2 linked regions of the Massilia sp. METH4 genome follow. The protein of the gene in region 1 interacts with the protein of each later gene in a pairwise test. Links are inferred from orthologs where the notes say so. Each region holds a gene or a part of one and is shown on either strand. Other genes may lie near its edges.

Region 1 (4,605 bases):
CGATCTACCTCGTCAACGGCATCAAGTTGCAGGGCCATATCGAGTCGTTCGACCAATACGTCGTCCTGCTGCGTAACACGGTTACGCAGATGGTGTACAAGCATGCCATTTCGACCGTGGTGCCGGCCCGCGCCGTCAACCTCAATATCGATTCCGAGGCAGAGTAACGTTGATCGTTGAGACAACGCCCAAGCTTTGCCTTCCGCTTCATCGTTCCCGGCCCAGTCCATGCGCGCAGCTTTAGTCGGTGTGGATTTCGGCCAGGGTGACTTCGCCGCCAGTATCGAGGAATTGATGCTGCTCGCGCGTTCCGCGGGGGTGGAGCCCATCACGACGATCACCGGCAAGCGTTCCAGCCCCGATGCCGCCTATTTCGTCGGCAGCGGCAAGGCCGACGAGATCGGCCACGCCGTGCAGGACCACCAGGTGGAGATCGTCATCTTCAACCATGCGCTGTCGCCCGCGCAGCAGCGCAACCTCGAAAAGCGCCTCAATGTGCGGGTGCTCGACCGTACCAGCCTGATCCTCGACATCTTCGCCCAGCGGGCCCAGAGCCACGAGGGCAAGCTGCAGGTCGAGCTGGCGCAGCTGCAGCACCTTTCCACCCGCCTGATCCGCGGCTGGACCCACCTGGAGCGGCAAAAGGGCGGTATTGGCCTGCGCGGCCCGGGTGAAACCCAGCTCGAGACCGACCGCCGGCTGATCGGCGAACGGGTGCGCATGCTGCGTGCCCGCCTGGCCAAGCTGCGCAAGCAGCATGAAACGCAGCGCCGTTCTCGCGGCCGCAACAATGCCTTTTCCGTGTCGCTGGTCGGCTATACCAACGCCGGCAAGTCGACGCTGTTCAATACCATGACCAAGGCCGGCGTTTACGTCGCGGACCAGTTGTTCGCCACGCTGGACACGACGTCGCGCCGGGTGTTCATGGGCGAGGAAGCCGGCAATGTCGTGATCTCCGATACGGTCGGCTTCGTGCGCGAACTGCCGCACCAGCTGGTCGCGGCATTTCGCGCCACGCTGGAGGAAACCATCCATGCCGACCTGCTGCTGCATGTCGTCGATGGCGCGAGCCCCGTGCGCATGGAGCAGATCGAGGAAGTCAACGCCGTGCTGCGCGAGATCGGCGCCGATCATATTCCCCAGATCCTCGTCTGGAACAAGATCGACGCGGCCGGCCTGGAGCCGGCGGTGGAACGTGATGAGCATGATAAGATTTCACGCGTTTTCATCAGTGCCCGCACGGGTGACGGCCTCGATCTGCTGCGCGCGGCCATCACCGAGGCAGCCCAGGAACAACGGGAAGCGAACCTGCGTCCGAAGGACGACACGCCGCCCGATGCCATTTCCACATTCACCGATGTTTAAAACATGCCTCTTTCCTCACTAGCGAAAAGATTAGGCTTGAAGCTGTCCCTGAACGACCCCCGCTGGGGCCAGGACAAGGATGGCAACAGGCAGGCCCAGGAAGGCAAAAAGCCCGGCGACGGACCGCCGGATCTCGACCAGTTGTGGCGCGATTTCAACCAGCGCCTGAACGGCCTGTTCGGCAACAAGAACCGCAACAATAACGGAGGCGGCGGCGGTGGCAGCGGTGGCGGCGGCGAAATGAAAGGCGCCGGCGTGACCGTTGGCGCGGTCGCCGTCATCGCGCTGCTGGTCTGGTTGGCCAGCGGCGCGTTCATCGTGCAGGAAGGCCAGAAGGGCATCGTCACCACGTTCGGCCGCTTCAGCCACGAGACCCCGGCCGGCTTCAACTGGCGCTGGCCGTATCCGTTCCAGGCCAACGAGGTCGTCAACGTGTCGCAGGTGCGCACGGTGGAAGTGGGCTATCGCGGCAATATCCGCAACAAGCAGGCGCGCGAATCGCTGATGCTGACCGACGACGAGAACATCATCGACATCCAGTTCGCCGTGCAGTACCAGCTGAGCGATCCGGTGGCCTGGCTGTACAACAACCGCGACGCGGAAGACACCGTTCGCCAGGTGGCCGAGACGGCAATCCGCGAGATCGTCGGCCGCAGCAAGATGGACTACGTGCTGTACGAAGGCCGCGAGAAGGTGGCCTACGACACGCAGCAGCTGATGCAGCAGATCCTCGATCGCTACGCGTCCGGTGCCGCCATCACCAACGTGACGATGCAGGGCGTGCAGCCGCCGGAGCAGGTACAGACCGCGTTCGACGACGCCGTGAAGGCCGGCCAGGACCGCGAACGCCTGAAGAACGAAGGCCAGGCCTATGCGAACCAGGTGGTGCCGACGGCGCGCGGCGCCGCCTTCCGCCTGTTGCAGGAAGCGGAAGCCTACCGCTCGATGGTGGTGGAGAACGCGACCGGTAACGCCGACCGCTTCAAGGCCGTGCTGACCGAGTACCAGAAGGCGCCGGGCGTGACGCGCGACCGCATGTACCTGGACACGATGCAGCAGATCTTCGCCAACACCAGCAAGGTGATGGTCGACTCGAAGGCCGGCAGCAACCTGCTGTACCTGCCGCTGGATAAACTGATCGCGCAGGTGGCCGCCACCGAGGCGCAGCGCGCCAATGTGACGGCGCCGCCGCCATCGGCCGTGCTGCTGCCGCAACCGTCGGAACCCGCCTATAACGGGGATTCGAACCGGGCGCGTGAATCGTCCCGTAGCCGGGAGGGCCGTTAATGAACCGTATCGTAACTTTTGCCGTCACCGCGTTCATCGCGCTGATGCTGCTGTCGTCCACCGTGTTCGTGGTGGACCAGCGCAAATTCGCCATCGTCTTCGCCCTGGGTGAGGTGAAGCAGGTGATCCGCGAACCGGGCCTGCACTTCAAGCTGCCGCCGCCGTTCCAAAACGTGATCTACCTGGACAAGCGCATCCAGACGCTCGATTCGCCCGAAGCGGACCGCTTCATCACGGCCGAGAAGATGAACATCCTCGTCGATTCGTTCGTGAAGTGGCGCGTGGTCGACCCGCGCCTGTACTTCGTGCGCTTCGGCGGGGACGAAGGCCGGGCCGGCAACCGCATGTCGCAGATCGTGAAGGCGGCGCTGAACGAGGAAATTACCAAGCGCACCGTGCGCGAAGTGATCTCGGGCCAGCGCGGCAAGGTGATGGAAGGCCTGCGGGCCAAGGTCGACGCCGAAGCGAAGGAGATCGGCGTGCAGATCCTGGACGTGCGCCTGAAGCGTGTCGACTACGTCGAGCAGATCAACAACTCCGTCTACGAGCGGATGAAGGCCGAGCGCCTGCGCGTGGCCAACGAGCTGCGCTCGACCGGTTCGGCCGACTCCGAGAAGATCCGCGCCGACGCCGACAAGCAGCGCTCCGTGATCCTGGCCGAAGCCTACCGCGAGGCCGAGAAGATCAAGGGCGAGGGCGACGCGAAAGCCACGGCGATCTACGCCGAGGCATTCGGCCGCAACCCCGAGTTCTACAAGTTCTACCGCAGCCTGGAAGCCTATCGCGCGTCGTTCAAGACCAAGGCCGACGTGATGCTGGTGGACCCGAACTCGGAGTTCTTCAAGTACTTCAAGGGCAGCGGCTCGGCTGGCAAGTAAGCCGCCGCCGTGAGCGAGCAGCAGGGGCCGGATCCTCGGATCCGGCCCCTGTTTTTTTCCTTCGCGGCTTGCCGCAGAGCGGCGGAAAACCGGTGGCGTAGCAGGGGTTTCGGGGAGCATCGCTCCCTGCCTGCGCAGCGGAGATGGCCTGCAGGCCATCTTCCTTCCAGGCTCCGATTTTTGAAACATTTCCGGAAAAGCGGTGCCTGTCACCGGTTTTTGCTTGTCGTTTTTTCCTGTCGAGCCACGTTTTCGCGTAAAATATGCGGTTCGGTTTGCGCCGCCGCGTTTGCGCGCCAATCCGATTGAACGAATTTCAACAAACCGGTTCTCCCATGCCGAATTGGCTTTTGCCCGAACATATCGCGGACGTTCTGCCGTCCGAGGCGCGCAAGATCGAGGAATTGCGCCGCCTGATGCTGGATAACTTCCGCCGCTACGGCTACGAACTCGTGATGCCGCCGCTGCTCGAATACGTCGAGTCGCTGATGACAGGTGCCGGCCTGGATACCGACCTGCGCACCTTCAAGCTGGTGGACCAGATTTCCGGCCGCATGCTGGGCCTGCGCGCCGACATGACGACCCAGGTCGCCCGCATCGACGCCCACCTGCTCAACCGCGCCTCCGTCACCCGCCTGTGCTATGCCGGCCCGGTGCTGCATACCCGTCCTTCGGGCTTGCACGCCACCCGCGAGCCGCTGCAGATCGGCGCCGAGATCTATGGCCACGCCGGCCTGGAAGCGGATGCCGAGATCCAGGAGCTGGCGCTGGCGTCGCTCGAGATGGCCGGCTTCACCGAAGTGCGCCTGGACCTGGCCCACGTGGGCGTGCTGCGCGCGATCCTCGAACAGGATGCGCTTGCCAAGCGCGACCACGACGCCATCGTGCAACTGCTGCGCGCCAAGGACGTGCCCGGCCTGCGCACCCTGACCGAGGGCTATGCCGCGGCCACGCGCGACGCATTGCTGGCGCTGCCCAACCTGTATGGCGATGTCGATGTGCTGGCCACCGCCAGGCACGCGCTGCCGGACCTGCCGGGCATCGCCAAGGCGCTGGCCGAGCTGGCTGCGCTGGC
Region 2 (3,882 bases), 4.1 Mb from region 1 along the record:
TTTTCGGGCGCCACGCACGCCATCGGCTGGTCGATCTGCGCCTCGATGGCCAGTTCGACGGAATCGGGCAGCTTCGTGCCCTGCTCGGAAAAGAACTTGATGCCGTTATCCTGGTACGGGTTGTGCGAAGCCGAGATCACCACGCCGGCCGACAGGCGCAGGGCGCGCGTGAGGTAGGCGATCGCCGGCGTGGGCATCGGGCCCGCCAGCATCACGTCCACGCCGGCCGCTGCGAAACCCGCTTCCAGTGCCGCCTCCAGCATGTAGCCGGAAATGCGCGTGTCCTTGCCGATCAGGACGGTGGGGCGGGCCGTGCCCGCCGTGGCCGTACGCGCGAGCACCTTGCCGGCGGCGTAACCCAGGCGCATCACGAAGTCCGGCGTGATCGGCGCTTCACCGACCAGGCCACGGACACCATCGGTACCGAAATATTTACGTGCCATGTTGTTCTCTTCAGTTAAGTTATTGGGCTGCGTGCCAGACTTTCAATGCGTCGACCGTTTCGGCGACGTCGTGCACGCGTACGATGCCGGCTCCATGGGCGACCGCGGCCAGCGCGCCGCCGATACTGCCGGCCAGCCGTCCCTCGACGGGTTTGCCGGTGACGGCGCCGATCATCGACTTGCGCGACAGCCCCGCCAGCAGCGGGACGCCGAGCTCGCCGATAAGGCGCCTGCCGGCCTTGAGCAAGGCATAATTATGCTCGACCGTCTTGCCGAAACCAAAGCCGGGATCGATCCACAGACGACCCCGGTCAATCCCGGCCGCCGTCAGTGCATCGATCCGCTCGCGCAGGAACGCCGTCACTTCCAGTACGACATCGTCATAGGCAGGTTTATCCTGCATAGTTGCAGGTTTGTCAAGCATATGCATGATGCAGAGCGCGCAATCGCTGTCGCGCACGGCCTCGATCGCACCGGGGGCGCGGAACGCATTGATGTCGTTGATCATGTCCACGCCAGCCAGCACGGCCTCCTTCATCAGCGCCGGCTTGTAGGTGTCCAGCGAGACGGGCGTGCCGCATTCGCGCAGCGCGTACAGCACCGGCAGCACGCGGCGCATTTCCTCCTCGGCGGGCACCACGGGCGCACCAGGGCGTGTCGACTCGCCGCCGACATCGATGATATCGACGCCGTCGCGGATCATCTGCTCGGCATGCGACAGCGCGTAGTCCAGGGCGGCGAACTTGCCGCCATCGGAAAATGAATCGGGGGTGACGTTCAGGATGCCCATGACGAGGGCACGGTTGGCCGGCAGCGTGTAGCGGCCGAAGGGAATCTGGGGCATGTTTTCCACAAATGAAAAGGGCGAGGATCGCTCCTCACCCTTCAGGTCACGACATGCGATGGCGCAGCTTAAGCCGGCGCGGTCGCGTTCGGCGAAGCGGTCGGGCCGTCGCCGCTGGGCTGCTTGCGCAGCGTCACGCCAGCCTTCGGCGGACGCGGCTCCTGGCCGGCCATGATGTCGTTGATCTGGTCGGCATCGATGGTTTCCCAGTCCAGCAGCGCCTTGGTCATCATTTCAACCTTGTCGCGGTTTTCCTCGAGCAGCTTGCGCGCCAGCGCATACTGCGAGTCGAGGATCTTGCGGATTTCGGCGTCGACCTTCTGCTGCGTCGCTTCCGAAATGGTCTTGTTCGTGCCGCCCAGGAAGCCTTCGTTCTGCTCGTCCTCGTAGACCATCACACCCAGCGAATCGGACATGCCGAACTTCGTCACCATCGAGCGGGCCAGCTTGGTGGCGCGCTGGAAGTCGTTGGATGCGCCCGTGGACATCTGGCCCACGAACAGTTCCTCGGCGATACGGCCACCGAACAGGATCGAGATTTCTTCCAGCATCTTGTCCTTGTAGCCGGAGATCCGGTCATGTTCCGGCAGCTGCCAGGTCAGGCCCAGCGCCCAGCCGCGCGGCATGATCGTGACCTTGTGCACCGGGTCGGCCTTCGGCAACAGCTTGGCGACGACGGCGTGGCCCGACTCGTGGTACGCCGTGTTGCGGCGTTCCTCTTCGCGGATCACCATCGACTTGCGCTCCGGACCCATGAAGATCTTGTCCTTCGCATCCTCGAAGTCCTGCATGTCCACCAGGCGCTTGTTGCGGCGCGCGGCGAACAGCGCGGCCTCGTTGACCAGGTTGGCCAGGTCGGCGCCGGAGAAGCCCGGAGTGCCGCGAGCCAGGATGTCGGCCTTCACGTCGGTGCTGATCGGCACCTTGCGCATGTGCACGTTCAGGATCTGTTCGCGGCCGCGGATATCCGGCAAGCCCACGGAGACCTGGCGGTCGAAGCGGCCCGGACGCAGCAGCGCCTTGTCCAGCACGTCGGCACGGTTCGTGGCGGCGATCACGATGACGCCGGACGAAGCCTCGAAGCCGTCCATTTCCACCAGCAGCTGGTTCAGCGTCTGTTCGCGCTCGTCGTTGCCGCCGCCCATGCCGGCGCCGCGGTGACGGCCGACCGCGTCGATCTCGTCGATGAAGATGATGCAGGGCGAATGTTTCTTGGCGTTCTCGAACATGTCGCGCACGCGGGACGCACCCACGCCGACGAACATTTCAACGAAGTCGGAGCCCGAGATCGAGAAGAACGGCACTTTCGCTTCGCCGGCGATGGCACGCGCCAGCAGCGTTTTACCGGTACCCGGAGGACCGACCATCAGCACGCCGCGCGGAATGCGGCCGCCCAGTTTCTGGAACTTGGTCGGGTCTTTCAGGAAGTCGACGATCTCCGTCACTTCTTCCTTGGCTTCGTCGCAGCCGGCCACGTCCGAGAACGTGACGGTATTGTTGGTTTCATCGAGCATGCGGGCCTTCGACTTGCCGAACGAGAACGCCCCGCCCTTGCCGCCGCCCTGCATCTGCCGCATGAAGAAGATCCAGACGCCGATCAACAGCAGCATCGGGAACCACGACACGAATACCTGCTGCAGGAACGACGGCTCTTCCGGCGGACGCACGTCGAAGCGCACGCCATTGTCGCGCAGGTCGCCGATCAGGCCGCGGTCGAGATAGGTGGACGTGGTGCGCACGCGCGTATCGTCCGTTTTCGTCGCGGTGATGGTATTGCCCTCGATGACGAGGTCCTTGATGCGCTTCGCCTTGATCTCATCCAACAGGTCGGAATACGCAATGGTCTTGCTGCCGCCGGAGATGCTGTGGTTGTCAAACTGCTTGAACAGCATGAACAACAACAGGGCTACGACAACCCATATGGCGGATTTGGAAAACATGTTATTCACGAAAACTCCTTGGATGCTCGCGCACCTGTTACCTGTAGCAGAAATCCGATTTTACCCGCATTAGGCCAAAGCGTGCTACAAAGCGGCCTAAAGGTGCGCGAAAGCAGCAGCGCACGTATCAAAACATCAAAATCGGCCACCGAATCGGCGCGATTTTGCGCGGATCGCGCGCAACGCGCGCCGCCTGGGGCCGATGTGCGGCTCGGCGTGCGGAATACAAGGCCATCCGGCGATTTTTTCCACCGGTTGGCGCAAGCAAACCGCAAATTCGCGTCAATTTTGCGCCGGATGCTTCAGTCCACGGCCGAGCAGGAAGATTTCCGAGGATTTGTCGCGGCTGGCCTTCGGCTTTTTCTGCGCGACCGTCTTGAACTCGTGGCGGAATTTCTCGACGATTTGCGAAAAACCCATGTCCTTGAAGCATTTCACCAGCAAGGCCCCGCCTGGTTTCAAATGCAGTTGCGAGAATTCGATGGCCAGGTCGATCAGGTCTTCCATGCGCGCGGCATCGGCCGTGGCGATGCCCGACAGGTTGGGCGCCATGTCCGACAGCACCAGGTCGGCCTTGCGGCCCTGCAGCACCTCGCCCAGCTGGTCGAGGATGGCCTGCTCGCGGAAGTCGCCCTGGATGAAATGCATGTCGGCG

Evidence for each region. The genes of interacting proteins can lie anywhere in the genome.
Region 2: the proteins of hflC (region 1) and ftsH interact in binary tests that used the Escherichia coli proteins (3 or more experiments, as listed by UniProt). The link is inferred for Massilia sp. METH4 from one-to-one orthologs.

Annotation. Positions count from the first base shown.
Region 1 is NZ_CP146614.1:49,165-53,769, reverse strand. The notes cover bases 1,592-4,590. They hold hflC (protease modulator HflC), read left to right. Parts: upstream 1,592-2,651; coding sequence 2,652-3,530; downstream 3,531-4,590. Other genes in these bases: V6Z91_RS00235 (ATP phosphoribosyltransferase regulatory subunit), read left to right, coding at 3,866-4,590; hflK (FtsH protease activity modulator HflK), read left to right, coding at 1,592-2,652. Also shown: RNA chaperone Hfq, read left to right, coding at 1-167; GTPase HflX, read left to right, coding at 229-1,365; more of hflK, read left to right, coding at 1,369-1,591; more of V6Z91_RS00235, read left to right, coding at 4,591-4,605.
Region 2 is NZ_CP146614.1:4,114,219-4,118,100, reverse strand. Bases 797-3,752 are described here. They hold ftsH (ATP-dependent zinc metalloprotease FtsH), read right to left. Parts: upstream 3,237-3,752; coding sequence 1,356-3,236; downstream 797-1,355. Other genes in these bases: V6Z91_RS18130 (RlmE family RNA methyltransferase), read right to left, coding at 3,510-3,752; folP (dihydropteroate synthase), read right to left, coding at 797-1,287. Outside these bases: glmM (phosphoglucosamine mutase), read right to left, coding at 1-443; more of folP, read right to left, coding at 463-796; more of V6Z91_RS18130, read right to left, coding at 3,753-3,882. UniProt on the Escherichia coli protein: Acts as a processive, ATP-dependent zinc metallopeptidase for both cytoplasmic and membrane proteins. Plays a role in the quality control of integral membrane proteins.